Regions from separate parts of the Planotetraspora sp. GP83 genome, predicted to be linked through region 3. Evidence: riboswitches for the same ligand, from Rfam matches in the RefSeq annotation. Region 3 holds a riboswitch; each other region holds the start of a gene.
The links. A riboswitch is a leader RNA that binds a small molecule or an ion and turns the genes downstream of it on or off. The one in region 3 is predicted to bind cyclic di-AMP.
Positions count from the first base shown of each region.

Region 1: it holds a riboswitch for cyclic di-AMP, as region 3 does, so the genes downstream of both, ABH927_RS29885 (glycoside hydrolase family 25 protein) here and ABH927_RS06565 (C40 family peptidase) in region 3, are expected to answer to the same signal.
Region 2: it holds a riboswitch for cyclic di-AMP, as region 3 does, so the genes downstream of both, ABH927_RS31575 (NlpC/P60 family protein) here and ABH927_RS06565 (C40 family peptidase) in region 3, are expected to answer to the same signal.

Region 1 is NZ_JBGCBZ010000028.1:68,656-75,660, reverse strand. Features, by position in the region: gene ABH927_RS29910 (MarR family winged helix-turn-helix transcriptional regulator) at 1-477, shown strand, start outside; gene ABH927_RS29905 (hypothetical protein) at 430-630, opposite strand; gene ABH927_RS29900 (isopenicillin N synthase family dioxygenase) at 718-1,701, opposite strand; gene ABH927_RS29895 (winged helix-turn-helix transcriptional regulator) at 1,707-2,153, opposite strand; gene ABH927_RS29890 (hypothetical protein) at 2,258-2,416, shown strand; cyclic di-AMP (ydaO/yuaA leader) riboswitch at 2,555-2,701, shown strand; gene ABH927_RS29885 (glycoside hydrolase family 25 protein) at 2,714-3,445, shown strand; gene ABH927_RS29880 (DoxX family protein) at 3,529-4,401, opposite strand; gene ABH927_RS29875 (MFS transporter) at 4,495-6,126, opposite strand; gene ABH927_RS29870 (tetratricopeptide repeat protein) at 6,411-7,005, shown strand, end outside.
Region 2 is NZ_JBGCBZ010000033.1:28,615-35,619, reverse strand. Features, by position in the region: gene ABH927_RS31590 (type III pantothenate kinase) at 1-496, shown strand, start outside; gene lysS (lysine--tRNA ligase) at 576-2,258, shown strand; gene ABH927_RS31580 (LuxR C-terminal-related transcriptional regulator) at 2,843-3,091, shown strand; gene ABH927_RS31575 (NlpC/P60 family protein) at 3,119-4,096, opposite strand; cyclic di-AMP (ydaO/yuaA leader) riboswitch at 4,237-4,419, opposite strand; gene ABH927_RS31570 (amino-acid N-acetyltransferase) at 4,816-5,379, shown strand; gene ABH927_RS31565 (RDD family protein) at 5,507-6,904, shown strand.
Region 3 is NZ_JBGCBZ010000003.1:376,576-383,580, forward strand. Features, by position in the region: gene ABH927_RS06555 (hypothetical protein) at 1-908, opposite strand, end outside; gene ABH927_RS06560 (NAD(P)H-binding protein) at 1,048-1,800, shown strand; gene ABH927_RS06565 (C40 family peptidase) at 1,888-2,379, opposite strand; cyclic di-AMP (ydaO/yuaA leader) riboswitch at 2,501-2,659, opposite strand; gene ABH927_RS06570 (NlpC/P60 family protein) at 2,969-3,913, opposite strand; gene ABH927_RS06575 (NYN domain-containing protein) at 4,074-5,390, opposite strand; gene ABH927_RS06580 (GNAT family N-acetyltransferase) at 5,530-6,096, shown strand; gene ABH927_RS06585 (BMP family ABC transporter substrate-binding protein) at 6,196-7,005, shown strand, end outside.

The DNA.
Region 1 (7,005 bases), on a different contig from region 3:
GGTCAGGCGCTGCATGCCCACCTGACGGTGACCAAACTCGCGGCGGAGTCGCTTCCCGCTGGTCACCGGGGATATCTGGTGCTGTCGGCGGCGGTCCACGAGAGCGCCCGCAACCAGATCGAAATGGCCCGTCAGCTCCGCCTCGACCGCACGGTGATGGTCTACCTGGTCGACGACCTCGTGAAGGCCGGCCTGGTCGAGCGGCGCCCGGACCCCGCGGACCGGCGTAACCGGCTGATCGCGGCGACCGAGCTCGGAGTCGAGCGCCTTGCGCAGGTCACGGCCGAGATCGACCGTGCCGAGGCGCACTTCCTGGGCCCCCTCGACGACCATGAGCGCGAGACGCTCAGAGAGCTGCTGCGCCGCCTCGTCGCGGGATCTCTGGCGGACGGCGGCCCGGTGCCGTCGATGTGCGAGGTCGCCGAGCACCTACGGGGCGCGCTCCAGGGAGAGTGTGACGACCAGAAGAGCCACTAGGGTGCCGAGCCGGGCAGCCGACGACCACATCCCCAGTGGGAAGCTCGCCGCCACGACCAGCGCCGCGAGCAGCCGCGCCGGTGCGTGCCCGAGCGCGAAGACACGCCGGAACCACACGTCGCCGAGCAGGAACAGCGCCACTCCGCCCGCCATCGCGACCGCGGGGCCGAAGCCGAGATGTCGTGGGCGATGGCCTCCTTTTGATTACACGTTTGCGCCTGTTGGATACAGCACAGCCAGTTAGTCGATGACCTCGGCCCGCAGTTGGGGGAAGACTTTCGACACCTTCCCGAGGAGGTAGTCGCCGTACGTCCCGGTGAAGGCGCGGAGGTCCTGGCCGTCCCAGCGCGGGCGCCCGCCGTCGCGTTGGGGGCGGGACGGCAGCGGCGGCACCTCGCAGTCCCAGCCGGGGTCGAAGAAGAACGGGAACGACAGCCGGTCCCGGCCGCTCAGGTTGCGCACGCGGTGCGGCGTCGACCGGTAGTGGCCGCCGGTCAGCCGGTCGAGCATGTCGCCGATGTTGCAGACGAACGTGCCGGGGATGGGCGGAGCCTCCATCCAGCCCCGTGAGGTGTGGACCTGGAGCCCGCCGTTGTGGTCCTGGAGGAGCAGGGTCAGCAGGCCGTAGTCGGTGTGCTCGCCGACCCCCCAGTCCATCGAGTCCGGCGGCGAGGGCGGGTAGTGAAATATCCGGAAAAGGATGGTCGGCGCGGCGGTGTAGCCGGAGGCGAAGTAATCCTCCTCCAGCCCGAGGCTCAGCGCGATCCCGCGCATGACGCTCTGCGCGACCCCGGTGAGCGCGTCGAGATAGGCGAGTACGGCGGGGCGCAACTCCGGCACCTGGACCGGGAACAGATTGGGCCCGTGCAGCGGCCTCGGGTCGTCGGCCGCGCCTTCCACACCGAAGTAGATCCCTTCCTTCAGGTCGGGACGACCGGAGGTGAGCTCCCCGCCCACGGGGAAGAAGCCGCGCCAGGCCCGGCCGCCCCGGTCCATGGAGATCTCCAACTTGCGCTGCGGCGGGAGCCGGAAGAACCGCCGCGCGGCGCCGTCCAGCCGGGTGATCAGCTCGGCGGACACCCCATGGCCGCTGACGTAGAAGAACCCGCTGTCCCGGCAGGCCGCCTCGATCTCGCGGGCGACAGCCGTACGCTCGCCGGGAGAGTCGGGGCCGGTGAGCGGGCTCACATCGATGACCGGCAGCGGTCCGGAAGCGCTCGACATGATCGTTACCCCAGCACGCCCGCGCGGGGCCCGGCCATGGACGAGGACACGGAGGACATGGACACGGAGGACATGGAGGACGCGGAGGCCATGGCGTCGGCCCGCTCGCGCGCCTCCAGGACCTCCTCGACGTGGGTTTCGGCCCACTTCTTCACCGCGGCGATGGGTTCCAGGAGCGAACGGCCCAGCTCGGTGAGCCGGTATTCGACGCGGGGCGGCACCACGGGGAAGACCTCGCGGCTGACGAGCCCGTCTCTCTCAAGCGCTCGAAGCGTCTGCGTCAAGACCTTGGGAGTCGCTCCGCCGACCCGTGCGCGGAGCTGGGAGAACCGCAGAACCTCGCGGCTCAGCGCCACGATGATCAACAGAGTCCATCTGTCGCCGATCCTGTTGAGGATCACACGGGAGGGACAGTCCACGCTCAGAACGTCATATTCGCAGCCGGTATCCATTCGGGAAATATAGCATGTTTAAGTACTCAATACCTGCTGGATACCGTCCAGGTTGACGCGCCACAGGGGTGCGGTGAGAAAGTCGCAGCGGCACGCGGCGCCTGGTGCGGGCTCTCGATCAGGTGCCGTTCATGCCGGCGGGAGGGGTGACCGTGGGGGGCGCGCTCACCCGGGCCGACGCCGCCGCCCTGGCCGGGCCTCCTGCGCGCCCTCACCTGAAGGCCCCCATCGCGGAGCCGTGGCTGACAGGCGCCGTTGACTGACCGTTTTGTACTCTTTACATCCTAGTTGCGTTATGTGTACCTTTAGTCCCCACGGCACGGACGGCGTTGACCCCCGCGTTGTTCCGTTGCCGGTCAGTTGCCCGGACCGTGCGTCTCAGGTGGGATCCGTCCCGACCGGAGCGCCGGCCGCCGAATCCGCACCTCGCGGAGCCGGGGACCCACCTTTCCGGGGTGAATCGGAGCGTCGGCCCCCCAGCCGCGCCCGTAGGGCACTTCCACGCCCGAACCCGTCAGCTAACCCGGTAGGCGGTATGGAAGCAAGGAGCCAACCCCTACATGCCCCACCAGCGACTCTCCTCGACCTCTCCCTCTCCCAAGCGCCGGCTGAGCCTCCCCGGCAGGCGTCTGCGGTCCGCCATCGCCGGTGTGACCCTGGCTCTGTCGGCCGCCGTCTCGACCGGCCTTCTGACGGGCCCGGCGCACGCCGACGGGTTCACCTACGGCGAAGACGTCTCCGGCTACGAGTCCGACTGGGACTGGAGTGCCAGCCCGGCGAAGTTCGGCATCATCAAGGCCACCGAGGGCCTGACCTTCGACGACTCCTCCTTCGCCCGGCACTGGGACGAGATCGCCAAGAAGGGCATCGTGCGCGGCGCCTACCACTACGGCCACCCGGGCAACGATCCCGTCGCCGAGGCCGATCACTTCCTCTCCGTGGTGAACGCGCAGCCCGCCAAGCCCGGGGACCTGCTGGTGCTGGACCTGGAGACCGCCGACGACCAGTCCGTCGCCCAGGTCAACGCGTGGGCCAAGACCTGGCTGGAGTACGTGAAGGCCAAGACCGGCGTCACACCCTTGTTCTACAGCGGCTGGAACTTCGCCGAAACCTACGGCTACGGCCTGGCCGACTATCCGTTGTGGGTGGCCAACTACAGCGAGGCCATGGGCGCCGTCACGCCGCCCGCCGACTGGAAGTCCTGGACGATCCACCAGTACACCGACGCCCCCGTCGACCAGAACGTCTCCTCGTTGACTCCCGACCAGTTGCGCGCCCTCGGCCGCCGCTGAGCCGAACCGGCTGCCGGCCGTCCCTGCGGGCGCGTGGAGTGGCCGGCTTTCGCTCCCGCAGGCGCCAGGGATGGTTCCAGGGTTCAGTCGGGCTCGGCGGGCGTGCGCCTTCCTGCGACCAGGGTGTCGCCCGGTTCCGCGGTGCGTGAGGGAGCCTCGCTGCGGCTCTCCGCCGGGCTCTCCGTCGTCTCGTCCCGCTTGGTACGGCGGAGCCGCCCCTTGGGGACCGTGTTCGAGGCCGTGTTCGAGGCCGTGTTCCCGGCCGTGTTCGAGGCCGTGCCGTCCTTGTCGCCGGATGACGCCGAGGCCGAGGCCGAGGCTGAGGATGAGGACGAGGCCGGGAAGGTGACGGGCCCCTTCGCGCCGGCGCCCTTCCGGGTGGCCGGCTCGACCGGCGATCCCTTCGGCTTCCCGGCCGACCCCGGCTCGGCCCGGTCCGTGAGCTCCGTCGCGTGCCGGTCGGCCGGGGCCGGCGTCCTCGGCTCGCGCAGGGCGGCGATCACGGCGTCGGCCTCCGCCTCCGCCGCGAAGTCCTCGGCCGCCTCGGCCTCGCGCCGCTTGATGACGACCATGTGATCGACCGAGATGCGGCCGGCCCCTCCGACGGCCAGCAGCACGGACGCGGCGCCGAGCGCCACGATGAGCTCGATGTCGCCTCCAGTGAGCGGCAGCCCGGTGTCCCCCGCGGTCAGGATGAAGACGGCGACGGCCTCGGCGAAGAGCAGCAGGCCGACGGCTGGTACGGCGAGGCCCGCGATGAGCAGCGTCCCTCCGATCAGCTCGATCAGCATGGCGGCGGCCGCCCAGAAGCCGGGCAGGGGGGCGCCGAGCTTGGCGAACTCCGTGCCCGTGGCGGTGAGGCCGGCTTCGAGCTTGTGCCAGCCGTTGGCGAAGAAGATCCCGCCGACGCCCATCCGGGCGGCCAGCGAGGCTAAATCGTGGAGGGTTCTCTTCACGGCACTCATTCTGGGGGGCTGGGGGTGGCTTGCCCAGACAATCTCCCCATAACCGGCGGTCTCATGCATGCCCCCGCCACGACATGGCCGGGGTCAGGCCGAGACGGGCCTGCGCTCCTCGGCGGGCGCAAGTGGGGGTGAGGGCCGGGGCCCGGTTGCGGGCGCGGGTGCCCTCCCGGGTGAGGAGGAGCGGGGGACCAGCACGGCCACGGCCAGCGCCGTCACTGAGAGCAGCGCGAGGCTCACCACGACCGTGCTGTGCAGGGCCGTGACGAAGGCCACGCGGGCCGCGTCGAGCAGCGCGGGCCCGGCGGTGCCGCCAGTCTCGGCCGCCACATGGGCCGCGGCGGCGAGCGACTCCCGGGCCTGGGCCATCAGGTGCCTGGGAACACCGGGGATCACCCCCAGAACCGGCGCGTAGACGACCGTGGTGATCGTCCCGAGGACCGCGATGCCGAGCCCGGCGCCCAGCTCGTAGGCCGTCTCCTCGATGGCGGCGGCCCCTCCGGCGCGTGACTCCGGGGCGGACGCCATGATCGTGTCGGACGCGGCGAGCAGCGCCACCTCGACGCCGAAGCCGATCCCCACGAAGGACACGGTCAGCATGGCCGAGTGCTGCTCCACACCCCACGTGAGCACGGGGGCGAGCGACAGCGCGGTGAGCGCCAGGCCGCCGCTCATGGTGGCGCGCAGGCCGATCCGCCGCAGCACGTGCGCGGCCGCCAGGCCGCCGGCGATCGCGGCGACCATCAGTGGCAGCATCCGGACGGCCGCCTCCAGCGGCGACAGGCCGAGCACGAGCTGGAGATACTGCGCCAGCATCAGCTCCAGCCCGACCAGGGCGAAGATCGCCAGCAGCACGCAGGCGACTCCGGTCGCGAAGGCGCGCTCCGCGAAGAGCCCGAGGTCGAGCAGCGGGGACGCCAGCCGCCGCTGGCGGCGCACGAACCAGACCAGCAGCGCGGCCCCCGCCAGGAACACGGCCACGGCGAGACCACGGCCGATCGTGTGGCCGTATCCCGCCTCCTTCAGCCCGAACGCGACCGCGAGGATGCCGGCCGTGGACAGGGCGGCGCTCGGGGCGTCCCACCGGTGGGTGGAGCCGCAGGGCGACGAGGGGAGGATCCGTACGGCCAGCGGCAGGGCAACGAGCAGCAGCGGCACGTTGATGAGGAAGACCGCGCCCCACCACAGGTGCTCGACGAGGACGCCGCCGATCAGCGGGCCCACGGCGGCCCCCGCCGCGGCGACCGCGCTCCAGACGCCGAGGGCGATGGCCCGCTCCCGCCGGTCGGTGAAGACCTGCCGGATGATCGAAAGAGTGGCCGGCATGATCATCGCGCCGCCGACCCCGAGGAGGGCCCGCGAGACGATCAGTGCGAGCGGCGTCCACGAGAACGCCGCCGACAGCGACGCCAGCCCGAACACCACATAGCCGGCGAGCACGAACCGGCGCCTGCCGTACCGGTCGCCCAGCGTGCCGAAGGTGACCAGCAGGGGCGCGACGACCAGCGAGTAGATGTCGATGATCCACAGGAGCTGGACGGCGCTCGGCTCCAGCGCGGCGGTGAGCGCGGGCACCGCGATGTGCAGCACGGTCGCGTCGACGGCGATCAGCAGCAGGCTGAAACAGAGCAACACGAGGATCGACCACCGGCTCGCCCGGTGCTCACGCACGACGCCCCCGGCGCGGACGGCGCCGGACTCGGCCGAGGCCGCAGCCATGATCATAGGCCGCTCAGGGCTCCCGTGAGCACAGGTCGCCCGGGACCGCCGTGGGTGATCGTAGGCCGCTCAGGGCTCCGGGCCCGCTGGAACATGCGTGGCAGCTTAGGCCATCGCCGTCGGATCTCTCAGCCGCTTCGGGTCAGCTCTGGAACATATCCGGACAACGATTCCAGAGCCTCTCTAGAGAGCTATAGGTATATATCCGGCGTCTAGGCAATCCGCGACCCGCAATGGATCATGCGGGAGTGGGGAGCGATATCGATGAATGGGATACGTCCCCGGTGCCGCCCCCGCACGACCGCGCCGATCCCCGCGCCTGGTGCGCGGTCGCGGTGGCGAGGCTGTCCCGCGACCAGCCGGAGGCGGCGCTGGAGGCCGCCCGCCAGGCGGTCGGCCGTGACCCGGACGGAGAGTGGGGGCATCGCCTGGCGAGCCTCGCCCTTGAGCGCCTCGGCCGCGACTCCGAGGCGGTCGCGTCGGCCCGGGAGGCCGTTCGGCTGGCACCGGGCTCCTGGGCCGCGCGACTACGCCTGGGCGGCGCACTCCGCCGAGTCCCCGGCCGCTGGCGGGACGCGTGGGCCGAGGCCCGCAAAGCCGTCCGCTTCGCGCCCGACGAGCCCGACGCGCACGTGCTCGCCGGCGACCTGGCCCTGCTCAGGGGAGAGCAGGATCGGGCCGCGAGGTCCTACGAGCTGGCGCTGCGCAGGACGCCCGACCACCCCGGCGCGCGGATCAACCTCGGCCTCACGCTGCTGCGCTGGGAGCGGCCACGAGCCCATCACGACCCCGCGTGGGACGTCGACCCCAGGGAGACGGGCCGCGCCCGGCACGCCGTCGAGGTCTGGTCCCGCCAGGTGCGCGTGCTGCTCGCGGCGG
Region 2 (7,005 bases), on a different contig from region 3:
CGGGGTGCCCGTCCGGATGGACAACCCCAAGGAGGTCGGCAGCGACCGGATCGTCAACGCCCTCGCCGCCGCCAACCTGTACGGCGGGCCGTGCGTGATCGTCGACTTCGGCACGGCGACCTCCTTCGACGCCGTGTCGGCTCGGGGGGAGTACGTCGGAGCGGTGACCGCCCCCGGCCTGGAGATCTCGGTCGACGCCCTCGCCACGGCGGGCGCCCAGTTGCACAAGGTGGAGCTGATCCGCCCCCGGTCCGTGATCGCCAAGAACACCGTCGAGGCCCTCCAGTCCGGCATCATCTACGGCTTCGCCGGGCTGGTTGACGGCATCGTGGACCGGATGACGGCCGAGCTGGCCGACGACCCGGACGACGTCACGGTCGTGGCCACCGGCAGTGGCGCCCCGCTGGTCGTGAGTGAGGCCCGCACGATCGACGTCCACGAGCCCTGGCTGACCCTGATCGGCCTGCGCCTCATCTACAGCCGCAACACGGGCTGAAGCACTCCCGGCGTACGGGACCACTCCCCAGCGTGCGGGACCATAGAAGGCAGGACCCCGTTGAGAGAGGACTGCCGTGATGGACGCCGATTGGGTGGCGCGTTTCGCTGATGAGGTCATCGCCGAGGCCGAGCGGCGCGCGCCGGGCAAACCCATCGTCTGCGCGTCCGGCCTCAGCCCCTCCGGCCCGATCCACCTGGGCAACCTGCGCGAGGTGATGACCCCGCACCTGGTGGCCGACGAGATCAGGCGGCGCGGCCATGAGTGTGTGCACATCTTGTCGTGGGATGACTTCGACCGGTTCCGCAAGGTCCCGGCGGGGGTCGACCCGTCCTGGAACGAGCACATCGGCAAGCCGCTGACCTCGGTCCCGGCCCCGGCGGGCAGTCCGTACCCGAACTGGGCCGAGCACTTCAAGGCGCCGATGGCCGCCGCCCTCGCCGAGCTGGGCGTCGAGTTCCGCGGCATCAGTCAGACCGAGATGTACGCCTCCGGGGCCTACCGGGAGCAGGTCCTGCTCGCCATGCGTGAGCGGCGGAAGATCGACGCCATCCTCGACCAGTACCGCACCAAGGCGAAGCCCGGTGCCAAGACGGTGGACGACGATGAGGCCGCCGCTCTTGAGGGCTCCGGCGCGGCGGGCGAGGACGACGGTTCCGGGGTCGGCGGCTACTACCCCTACAAGCCCTACTGCTCCGTCTGCGACCGCGACCTGACCACGGTCACCTCGTACGACGACGAGACGACGGCCCTGGCCTATACCTGCGCGTGCGGCCACGCCGAGACGGTGATCCTGGCCGAGCACACCCACGGCAAGCTGGTGTGGAAGGTCGACTGGCCGATGCGCTGGTCCTTCGAGGGCGTGGTGTTCGAGCCGTCCGGGGTCGACCACAGCTCGCCCGGATCGTCCTTCGTCGTCGGCGGCCAGATCGTCAGGGAGATCTTCGGCGGCGCCCAGCCGATCGGGCCGATGTACGCGTTCGTCGGCATCAGCGGCATGGCCAAGATGAGCAGTTCCAAGGGCGGCGTGCCGACCCCGGCGGACGCTCTTTCGATCATGGAGCCCGCGCTCCTGCGCTGGCTCTACGCGCGGCGGCGCCCCAACCAGTCGTTCAAGGTCTCCTTCGACCAGGAGATCCAGCGGATGTACGACGAGTGGGACACGCTGTCCAAGAAGATCGCGGACGGCTCGGCGCTCCCGGCCGACCAGGCCGCCTACCGCCGTGCGACGTCCACCGCGTCGGTGACGCTCAGTGAGACACCGCGGCGCCTGCCGTACCGGACACTCGCCTCGGTGGCGGACATCACCACCGGCGACGAGGAGCAGACCCTGCGGATCCTCCGCGAGTTCGACCACGAGATCTCAGGGCTCGACGAGTTGCGGCCGCGGCTTGACAGGGCCCAGTACTGGGTGACCACCTACGTCCCCGCCGAGGAGCGCACGCAGGTCCGCGAGGAGCCCGACACCGAGCTTCTCGACACCCTGGGCAACGCCGAGCGCGAATCGCTGCGGCTGCTGTCGGACAACCTCGACGCGCACTGGTCGCTGGACGGCCTGACCACGCTCGTGTACGGCGTGCCGAAGATCCAGGCCGGGCTCGACCTGAGCGCCAAGGCGGCGACGCCCGAGCTGAAGGCCGCCCAGCGCACGTTCTTCGCCCTGCTCTACCGGCTGCTGGTGAGCCGCGAGACCGGGCCGCGGCTGCCCACGCTGCTGCTCGCCGTCGGCCGCGACCGGGTGCGCAAGCTGTTGGGGACATGATCCGTTGTACGCTGTGTGACCATGGACGAGCTGCCTGAGCAGATGCGGGTGCGCCGGGAGAAGCTGGTCAGGCCCACCGGCTGAGCAGAGCGCCCACCCATTGTTTGTGATCACGCCCTCTTTCTTTTGTTGTGATCATGCACGGTTTCTCCGACGGCTCGCTGAGCTGCCCATACGCCACTCGTGATCATGCATGGCTTCCCGGGAAGGGCCTCTGAGATGGCCGTACATCGACCGTGATCATGCAGGTGCGCCATCCTCGCACTGGGACGAGAACTGCTTGATCACGATGAGCGTTGGAGCAGGTCAATGGGTGCGCGCGGGAACCTTTGCCAGATCACGGCGGGGGTTGGCGCAGGCCAGATGGCATCTGCGGAAGGTCTGCATGATCACGGCGCTTTCCCCGCTTCCACGCTTTCCCGCTCTCCCTCTTTCCGTTCTCCCGCTCTTTCTGTCGCTCATTCTCTTCACTCAAAGAAAGGCGAGCGGCGTTCTAGACAAGGGCAAACCTTGACGACCTTGACGAGGGCGTTTACCTTCCCTGAAGGTGGGCCGACCAATCATCGTCATGGGGAGGACAGACGATGGGGTTTCCCGACCTCGTATCCCGGGGGGACAGCATCGCCGCGGACCTCGAACGTGCCGGTCTCACTGACGACGACATCCTGCTCCTGTCGGAGTTGGCCAAGGGCGTGACCGCCGACCGGGTGGGTCGCAGCCTCGACGTGAGCGGCCGCACGGTTCGGCGGCGGCTTCGCCACATCTGTGACCAGATCGGCGTGGCGACCGCCATCGAGGCGGTCGCGTGGGCGGCCCGCCGCCGCCTCATCTAACGCGCGCGGCCCGGCCGCCGTCTTCGCCTAGTCGGCGATCCGTACGGCTCCCGCGAAGGGACGGTTTCCGAGCTTCGCGATGCGGACCACGTCACCGGTGTGGGGGGCGTGGACCATGTAGCCGCCGCCGATGTACATGCCCACGTGGTGCAGGTCGGAGTAGAAGAACACGAGGTCACCCGGGCGCATGTCCTCCCGGCGGATGTGGGTGCCGGAGGTCCACTGGTCGCCGGTGTAGTGGGGGAGGCTGATCCCGACCGTCTGGTAGGCCGCCATGATCAGGCCCGAGCAGTCGAAGGAGCGAGGACCCTCGGCGCCCCAGACGTAGGGCTTCATCTGCTGGCTCAGCGCCCAGCGCGCCGCCTCGGCCGCCTTGCCCTCCCCGACGACGGGGAACGAGAGCCGGGTCGCCCGGCCGCCGCTGATGCTGCCGGCGACCCTGCTGTAGAGGTTGCTCTCGGCCTTCTTGACCAGCTTGCTGATCTTGGTGCGCCGCGCCTCGATGCCGGCGAGGAGCTTCTTCACCTCGGCCTGGCGGGCGGTGGCGCTCGCCTTGGCCCGCTCGGCGGCCTTCATGGCGTTGGCGACCTCGGCGACCTCCTGCCCCTGCTGCATCTCCAGCGCGTACGTCGCGGACGCCTGGTCGAGGTACGCCTCGGGGTCGGTGGAGCCGACCATCGCGAGCGGGGAGCCTAAGCCGCCGGTCATGTAGGAGTTCTGCGCGACGAGGCTGGCCTTCTGGCGGCGGAGGGCGAGCTCGGACTCGCTCTTGGTGAGGGTCTTCTTCGCGACCGCGGCCGACCGCTCGGCCGACTTGAGACGGACGCGCTCGCCGTTGTACTCCTCGGTGAGGGTCTCGATCTCGGTGTAGAGGCTTTCCACCTCAGCTGTGAGCTGCTTGAGGCTGGGCTTGGGATCGGCGGTGGCGGAGACCATGGGGGCGCCCACGGTGATCATGGTGAGCGCGACGCCCACGAAGACCAGCCTGCGGATGGGTCCGGACATGGACGTACCGGCCACGGGCCATCGGCCACGGGCGTGTTTCCCCGACGGCCGTCCTCCACGCATGCGCAACCAAGCTCCTCTCCTACGTCGTGCCGCACGAACTGGTCGCCGCGGGGGCCTTGACGGCCTCACGGCGTTCACACGGCACTCCTGGCCGCCTACCGGGTTAGCTGACGGGTTCGGGCCGGAGTAGCCCTACCTTTCGGATTCACCCCTTGTTGACCTGGGATCGACGTTCCCTTGACTCGATTCCGGATCCGCACAGTTGGGTCCCCGGCTCCTCTCCACACCTACGTGCTCAGAAGACTCGGCGGTCCGGCCTCCGCGAAGCACCCGCGACGACCGGCATCGTCGCTGGACACTAGTGCACGCGGAGTTCTTGCTCAACCAGAACTCCGGATCCCGTCTAGGTTTCACTACCGAACGATCACGGCCTGATCACGGTAGTTGTCACCATATACCGGCTTTTACCTGCGTTTAGACACCTTTGACACATTGCGGGCTTCGGTCAGCGCAGGTCCATGACACGGCAAAACCTGAAGGCGAGCTGAAGGTGAGGCGAGTGGGGGCGCGGTGCTCTCAAGGTCACCCCTGGTGACGGAGTGACCTCTGGGGCCGTGTTAGGGACTGGCCGTTAATGCCTTAAGCCGCTTTCCGGCCGCTCGCGCCGACCCTCGTGGCATCGATCCGCCGGCCGGGGCCGACTACGCTGGCGGTCCATGGAGCAGGTCGCGGAGCAGACGCCCATGGAGCCCGGCCCCCCGGCCGTGGTCGTCCGCCGGGCCACGACACCGGACGTCCGCGTGATCCGCCGCCTCGTCGACGCGTACTCCGGCGTGGGGCCCCGTCTGCTGGAGAAGAGCACCGTCACCCTGTACGAGGACGTCCAGGAGTTCTGGGTCGCCGAGGTGGGCGGCACGGTGGTCGGCTGCGGCGCGCTGCACGTGCTCTGGGAGGACCTGGCCGAGATTCGGACCGTCGCCGTCGACCCGTCGGCACGCGGAAGGGGCGTTGGCCACCGGATCGTCAGCGCGCTCATCACGACCGCGCGAGAGCTCGGGGTCCGCCGGGTCTTCTGCCTCACGTTCGAGGTGGAGTTCTTCGGCCGCCACGGTTTCGTCCCCATCCAGGGCACTCCGGTATCCCCGGAGGTCTACGCTGAGCTGCTCGCCTCCTATGACGAAGGCGTCGCCGAGTTCCTTGATCTCGAACACGTGAAGCCCAACACGCTGGGCAACACCCGGATGCTGCTCCACCTCTCTTCCCAGGTGGATCGCGCCTAGATCGTCGATCTTGACCCTGGTGCTGACTTGGTGGAAAGGTGACTGTTGATAGGCCTGTCGCTACTTTGGGCAATATCAGCATGCGTGCCTGACATGTGCCGCACGCGCACTCGAAAGAGGTGACACGGTGAGCACTGGACAGCCGCCGTACCCCCAGGACGACTCCGGTGGCTCCCCGCCGCCGCCGTCGGGCCACGGGCAGAACAGCCAGAACCCGGACGCGCCCGCCCAGGACTACGACCCCGACGTCACGGTCGTCAGCTACCGGCACCCGGGCCAGCAGACGGGCCCCCAGCAGGCACAGGGTTACGGCCAGCAGGGCGGTCAGCCGGGTTACGGCCAGCAGGGCGGTCAGCCGGGTTACGGCCAGCAGGGCGGTCAGCCGGGTTACGGCCAGCAGCCCGCCCAGCAGCCCTACGGCCAGTCGGGCGCGTACGGCCAGCCCGCCCAGGGCGGGTACGGCGGCCCCGACCAGCAGTACGGCCAGCAGTACGGCCAGCAGTACGGCCAGCAGTACGGCCAGCAGTACGGCCAGCAGGGATATGGCGAGCAGGCTCAGCAGCCCACTTATGGGCAGCCGCCCCAGCAGCCGGGCTACGGCCAGGAGCAGCAGTGGGGCCAGCAGGCCCAGCAGCCGGGCTACGGCCAGCAGGCACAGCAGCAGTACGGCCAGCAGCCTTATGGCCAGTCCGGCGCGTACGGCCAGCCGGGGTATGGCGAACAGGCTCAGCAGCCGGGCTACGGCCAGCAGGCTCAGCAGTACGGCCAGGACCAGCAGCACGGCCAGCAGTATCAGCAGTACCCGCAGTATGGCCAGGAGCAGTACGGGCAGCAGCAGTACGGGCAGGCCCAGCCCGGCTATGACCAGCAGGCGTACGGCCAGGGATACGCCCAGCAGCAGTACGGCCAGCAGCCCCAGCAGCAGGGGTATGGCCAGCAGGGTTACGGCCAGCCGCCCTATGGCCAGCCCGCATACGGCCAGCCGTACGGCGCCGGGGCCCCGATCCCGCCCGGCGCGCCGGCCCCGCTGGCCGAGTGGTGGCAGCGCCTGGTGGCCAGGCTCATCGACGGCGTGATCGTCGGCATCCCGTTCGGCATCGTGTCGGCCGCGATCACGGCTGTCGTGGTCACGCAGGGCTATTACGACCTGAGAACCGGCAACCACGTGGATACGACCGGTCTCTTCCTCGCCGCGCTGCTCGCCTCCCTCGTCGGCGGCGCCGTGATGGTCGCGTACGAGTTCCTGATGCTGAGAAGGGGCGGGCAGACCGTCGGCAAGATCGTCATGGGAATCAGGGTCGTGCCGGTCGGAGGCACGCTCGACGCGGGCGGTCTTTCCACGGAGGTGGCCGGAAAGCGGGCCGGCGTGCTCTACGGGCCGCAGCTGCTCCGGTGGATTCCCATTGTGGAGTACCTCGTCGGCATCTTCGCCTTGGTGAATGTGCTCTGGCTGTTATGGGACAAGCCGCTGCAGCAGGCTCTGCACGACAAGGTCGCCAACACGATCGTGGTCAAGATCAAGTAGTGCCACAAAACGGGGCCGATGGAACGGACCATCGGCCCCGTTTTTCGTATCTTCGCCACAAGAGAGTAGCCGCGCGAAGAGCGGGACGGAAAATCCGTAAC
Region 3 (7,005 bases):
GCGGTGGGGATGCCCAGCTGCTCGGGAAGGGATGCCAGCCAGTCCCGGGTCAGCTCCGCCTGGGTCATGCCCAGCGTCTCCCGCAGGGCTGGGGCGATCCCCGCCCGGTCTTCCTGCCGGCCCGTGTCGTGGTGGCGCAGGGTGTCTTGGTAGCGCAGGGTGTCTTGGTAGCGCAGGGCGGCGCGGTAGAGCTCCACCAGCTTCCGCTCGCCGAAGCGCCCGGCGATGTACCGGCAGGCCAGCCACGCCTCCTCGTACGCCTGTGCCAGCCGTGCCGACCCGGCCCGGAAATCCGCGCGCTCCGGCAGCTCGCGCGGCGCGGAGCCGGCCCGCACCTCGGCGGCGAGCTCGGCGGCGACGGTCCGCGCCGGAAGCCCGCTGCCGAGGTAGCCCACGTAGTCGGCGAAGCCCTCCACGAGCCACGCGGGCAAGTCGCCGGTGAGCGCCGCTCCGGTGGCGACGTGGACCAGCTCGTGGGTGAGCACGACCTGGCGGCCGGTCCGGGTCAGCCGGGCGAACCCGTCCGGCTCGATGATGACCCGGCCCACCCCGGCGAGCGCCGCCAGGCCCTCCACTCGCGCGGGCGCGGCCAGCGCCGCCGCCTGCTCCGCCGTCCCGGGCACGAGGACCACCGCGTCCACCGGGCCCCAGACCCGGGCGACCGTACGGCTCGCGCGGTCGGCCAGCACGGACAGATCGGCGACCAGGCGACGGGGTCCTCCCACGACGATCGTGTGCTCTCCCCTGGCGACGGACGCCTGGGCCCACATCCCGGGGTGCTCCCGGATGATCGCCCGCGCCTCCGGCAGCAGCCGATCGGGCGGCCCGGCCCCGGTGAGCGCGCACAGCAGCCCGCACAACAACCCGCACAGCGGCGCAGCCGCCGCCCCCCGGCCGAGAGCACGCATGCCGAGCATCGTATTGACATCCGCCTCCGCCGGAAGGCGGGGCTCGGGTCGCGCGTCACCGCTCGGCTCCCGGCGGAAAATCAGTGGCGGCGGCCGTTCCGCCGGGAGTTGACTAGGAGCGATCTTCAAAGGAGCCTTAATGATCGTTATCTCGGCCGCGTCCGGCGCGCTCGGCCGCCTGGTCGTCGACCGCCTGCGCACCAGGGGCGACGTGGTCGCCGCCGTCCGCGACCCCGCCCGCGCCCCCGAAGGAGTCCAGGTGAGGCGGGGCGACTACGACGACCCGGCGAGCCTGCGGGAGGCGTTCGACGGGGCCGCCCGGCTCCTGCTCATCTCCTCCCCGGAGCTCGACCCGGCGCGCAGGATCTCCCAGCACCTGGCCGCCGTCGCCGCCGCCAAGGACGTACGGGTCGGGGCCATCGCCTACACCAGCTTCCTGGGCGCCGACACCACTCCGACGGGCGTCACCGAGGCCCACCACGCCACTGAGAAGGCCATCCTCGACAGCGGCCTGCCGTACACGATGCTGCGCCACCCTTACTACAGCGAGGCGTTCCTCCCGCGTGTCTCCGGCGGAGAGCTGACCAGCAGCACCGGCGGGCGGGGGCTCAACACCGCCTTCCGCTCCGACCTGGCCGAGGCCGCCGCCAACGTGCTGACCGGCGACGGGCACCTGGGCCGCGCCTACGACTTCACCGGACCGCTGTGGAGCTACCCGGAGCTTGCCCGCACGCTCGGCCTGACCTACCGGGAGGTGCCGGACGCCGGGCCGGGGCCGATGAGCTGGCTCAACACGCAGGTTCGCATGGGAGCGCTGGAACGTCAGAGCGACGACCTGGAGCGGGTGCTCGGCAGGCCCGCCGAGCACGTCGCCGACCGCCTGCGGAGGTAGGAACGACGAAAGAGGCCGCCCCACGATCAACGATCGTGGGGCGGCCCTTTCACAGCCCGGCGTCCCCGAGGGGGAAACCGGTCTCCGTCAGGTGCCGGGGCGAACGGCTCCGGCGAAGGTGCGCCTGCGGTAGGAGTCCAGCCTGTCGATCCGTACCCGCGCGCCGGTGTGCGGCGAGTGGATCATCTTGCCGTGCCCCACGTAGATGCCGACGTGGCCACCGCCGCTTGTGAAGATGAGGTCACCAGGCTTGAGGTGGCCCCAGGAGATCTTCTTCCGGACGGCGCTCCGCATGGACCATGTCGTACGGGGCAGCCTGACGCCGGCCTTGCGCCAGGCGAACTGGACGAGGCCCGAGCAGTCGAACGCCCGCGGGCCGGTGGCTCCCCACCGGTACGGGTCGCCGATGTGCCTTTTGGCGGCCCTGACGGCCCGCCGAGCCCTGGCCTGCTGGCGTGCGGCCTTGCTCAGCTTCATCTTCTTCTTGGACCTCTTGGCCGACGCCTTCTTCGACGTCGACCGGGTGGAGACGGTCTTCGCGGACGTCGCCGTGGCCACCTTGGTGACCGTGACTGCCACCGTGTCGGCCGACGCGGGAGGTACGGAGATGGCTCCGACTGAAGCGGTCAGCGCGACGCCCCCCAGGGAGAGGCGGGCAATACGGGACAGACGTGCGGGGGTGGTAGACAGGATCTCTCCTATGGTCTTCCGCTTGCGCCTACCGGGTTAGCTGACGGATTCGGGCGGGGAAGTCGCCCTACGGCGCTGTGAGCGCCGATTCACCCCGGACCTTCATGGAAGGTCGAATGGTTCCCCGGCTCCGTGCCTCCTGACTGCACGGACTCGGCAAGGTCACCGCCGCCACAGAGATCCCTCGGGGGGATGGCTGTTGACGACGACGGCGACACGTGGATTTTTCGGTGGGAAATCGGCCGGGTGGCCGAACTTCCGACGGGCATGGCGTGCTCGCCGCGGGCCAGAAGCTACCTAGCGATTCCCGCTTCAGGCAAAGCGCGGACCATGAATGAAGATCGAATGAGGTCGGAGGTAAAGAGAAAACCGCAGCATACCCATACGGAATTTCCCAAAATGTGATGCTGCTCACAATTCGCGCAACACAACCTGAAGGCCGTCACATTAGTCACATGAGTCACGGCAGTTAATGATCTTAGGGGCGGACGGCGCCCACGGCGTTGTACTCGGAGAGTGTGACAATCTTCACTACGTCCCCCGTCTGAGGGGCGTGGACGACCTTGCCGTCACCCGCGTACAGGCCCACGTGTCCGTAACCGGCGTGCCAGAGCAGATCACCGGGCTGCAGTTCGTCGAGCGACACCCGGCGGCTCGCGCCCCACGCCCACTGCTCATAGCTCGTCCGGGGCAGGCTGACTCCGCCCGCGTTCCAGGAAGCCTGGACGAGCCCCGAGCAGTCCCACGAGCCCGGACCGGTCCCGCCGTACCGGTACGGCTTGCCGACCTGCTTGTAGGCGAACTCCAGAGCCGCCCGCGCGTTGCCCGACGCCGGGCCGTTGTAGACGACGCCGGGGCTGTTCGGATTGCCGGCGTTGAAGACCCCGAGATCGCGCAGCAGCCGCGTCTGCTGCTTGACGAGCTTCTCGACCTGGTCCTTCTGCTCCGCCAGGTCGGCCTTGACCTTCGCGGCCTGGTCGAACACCGTCTTCTTCTGGTCCCGCCGCTGCTTGAGGCCCTTGATGGCGTTCTCGTACTCCTGGAGCTGCGTCGTCCGCGCCAGGGAGACCTGGTCGAGCGCGGCGAGGCCGCTGAGCGTCGTCTCCGGGGTCGTGCTGTAGAACACGCCGCCCCACGACCCGAAGTCGCCGGTCTGGTAGCTGTTCACGGCGATCGAGACGAGGCCCTCCCGGAGCGCTTCGACCTTGCCGTACCGCTGCTTGTAGTCGTCGTTGAGCGCGCCGTACTGCTTCTTGGCCTTCTTCCACTTCTCGTTGGCCGCGTTGTAGCGGTCGACGAGCTGGTCGGCCTGGGTGTTCAGCTTGTGCAGCTTGGCCTTGACCTGTGCGACTGTGGGCTTGGGATCGGCCTGCGCGCCCGCGATCGGCAGCAACAGAAACGCGGTGGCCAGTCCAGCGGCCACCGGTACACGCCCTCGCACTCAGGCCCCCTGGGAATAGTCCGAAACCCGCGGCGCGACTCTACTCAGGCGATCATGAAGCTTCAACCTATTCGCAGGTATTCACGGCATTCATGACTGAGCGCAAGGGGTACGGGCCGTACCGTAATCAGTCGTACCGTAATCAGCTGCGGCCGAGGCGGCGGAGCAGCAGCGTCGAGGGGACCGGCCGGGCGCCCATCCTCCGCACGGACTCGGCGACCTCCCGATCGGAGGACACGACGGCGATCTGCCTCCCCGCGGGCTCGGCGCGCACCAGTTGCCGGATCAGGTCGTCGGCGATCTCCCCCGGCGCGCTGAACATCACCCGGACCCCGCGCGGCGCCGACACCTGGACCGGCCCGTTCAGCTCGGCGCCGTCGAAGACGCAGGTCACCTCCACCCGGGCCTGTACGGCGAGGCCGCCGAGGCCCGTGAGGAGCCGGGCACGCTGGTCGGCCAGAGTGAGCGACGGATAGCCCGTCTTGGTGACGTTGTACCCGTCGATGATCAAGTGGAGATGCGGGATCGCGAGCAGCTGGTCGAGCAGTTGAGGATCGTCGTTGGCGAGCGCCCGCGCGGGGACCGCGCCGACGCTGGGGGCGCCCGGCGTCACCGCCGTCACGTAGTCGGCCGGCCTGCTGATCGTCGTGGGGAGGGCGAGCTCCTTGCGCAGCCCGGCCGCCGAGTCCTGGAGGGCGTCCATGAGGACGCGGATGCGGGCGTCCTCCACGCTGCGCCCCTCGCGGGCCGCCCGGCGGCTCGCCTCCAGCTGGCGCTCGGCGTCGGCGAGGCGCTCCTTGAGCCTGCGGACCTCGGTCTCGGCCGCGCCGTTCGCGCCAGCGACCTTGGCCCGGGTCTCCGCGGTCTCCGCCTCCAGCTCGGCCGCCCTCGCCTCGGCGGCCTTGACCCGCTCGCGGGCGTCGTGCAGCTTCCGCCGCAGGTCCGAGTTCTCCGCGCGCGCGGCCCTCAGCTGCTCGCGGACCCGGTCCACCTCTTCTTTCGCGGCGGCGCGCTGGGCCGCGAGCTGCTCGCGCAGCCGCGTCTCCGCCTGCTCCCGCTGGGTGCCGATGGAGGCCGCCTGCTCCAGGTCCGCCCGCGCCTGCTCCACCAGGTCCGGCCAGCCCGGCGGGCGCGTCAGGTAGGCGGCGGCGGCGACCAGCACCGGCTCGGCCGCCGGTGGCACCGTGCCCTCGGCGAGGCCGGCCACCAGCTCGGGCCAGGCCGTCTGGATCGCCTCGGCCACCAGCTCGCGGAACTCCTTGTCGCTCTCCAGCTGGGCGGCGATCGGCGCGCTGCCGAGGCGGGCGCGCTTGCGCGGGTCGAACCTCGCGATTCCCCGCAGCGGCGGCGGAACCGTGGCCGCGGGCATCGAGCCCAGCACCTGCGCCGCGAGCTCCACGACATGTAACCGGACCTGCTCGGGCAACGGACGAGACAGGCCCTCTCCGGCTGAACTCATCCAGTCGCTCCTTGTACTTGTCCTTCATCTAAGGGTACGGCTGCCGCGCCCCTGGGAAAGTCGCCTTCGCGATCTCCCCATCCGCGGGCTCCGCGATAACCGTTGGCCTCCCTCGCGGGCACGAACATACGCTTTCCGGATGCTCAAGCCTCCTTACCCCATCGAAACCCCCCGGCTGCTGCTCCGACCCTTCGCCCCCGGCGACCTCGATGACCTGCATTCCTTCCGCTCTCTCCCCGAGGTGACCCGCTACCTCTACTGGGAGCCGCACAGCCGCGAGGAGACGAGGGCCGTGCTGGAGGAGAAGATCGGCGGCTCGGAGCTCCGGCAGGAGGGGCGGGCGCTGAGCGTCGCCGCCGAACTGCGGGAGAGCGGCGCCCTGATCGGGGACCTGAGCCTTTTCTGGCGGAGCCGGGAGCACCGCCAAGGGGAGATCGGGTTCGTCTTCCATCCCGGCCACCAGGGCCGCGGGCTGGCCACGGAGGCCGCGCGGGAGATCCTCAGGCTCGGGTTCGACGGCCTGGGGCTGCACCGGATATTCGGCCGCTGCGACGCGCGCAACACCGCCTCGGCCAGGCTCATGGAGCGCCTCGGCATGCGGCGCGAGGCCCACCTGGTGGAGAACGAGCTGTTCAAGGGCGAATGGGGCGATGAGCTGATCTACGCGATGCTCCGCCGCGAGTGGTCGGAGAGGGCGTCCGGCTAATCCACGTTGTCCGGGTAGGAAATATGTCTATATGCTGCGCGGTGTTGAGCCGGGCATATCCCCCCGGACGGTGGCACTGAAGGAACAAGACGACATAACATGCGAACCACCCTGAAAACCGGCCTCTTCGCTTCTACCGGCGCGGCGCTCGCCCTGGTGCTCGCCGCATGCGGCACGAGTTCCAGCACCGAGGCCGGGTCGTCCGCGCCCAGCAAGTCGGTCATCCTGATCAGCCCGAACCCCGTCGGCGCGAACAGCTTCCTGCAACTCGGCGTCAAGGGCGCGGAGGCGGCGGCGAAGGAGATCGGCGCCTCGTTCAAGCTCTACGAGAGCAAGGACCCGAACAGCATCGCGCAGAACCTCGACGCGGCGGTCCGCGCGAAGCCGACGATCATCGTGGGCATCAGCTTCTCGTTCGACGACGTCTTCAGCACCGTCCCGAAGCAGCACCCTGACCTGCAGTTCCTCCAGGTGGACTCCTGCGCCAAGACGCAGGCCCCCAACCTGACCTGCGTCTCCTTCAAGGAGCACGAGGCGGCCTACCTCGCCGGGGTCGAGGCCGGACTGCTCTCCAAGAGCGGCCAGATCGGCGTGGTGGCCCCCCTCGACACGCCCTTCATGCACCGGTGGATCGAGCCGTTCTTCGCCGGCGCCAAGTCGGTCAACCCCAAGACCGCCGGCACCCCGCTGTACGTGGGTGGCAGCAACCCCTTCAGCGACCCCGCGCGGGCCAAGTCGCAGACCCAGACGCTGATCGGGCGAGGCACGGACGTCGTCGCGGCGTCCGCGTCGGGCGGCAACCAGGGCGTGTTCGAGGCCGTGGCGGCGGCCGGGGCGAAGTCCTTCGGCGTCGACGTCAACCAGTGCGCCCAGAGCCCCGGGAACATCATCGACAACGTCATCAAGCAC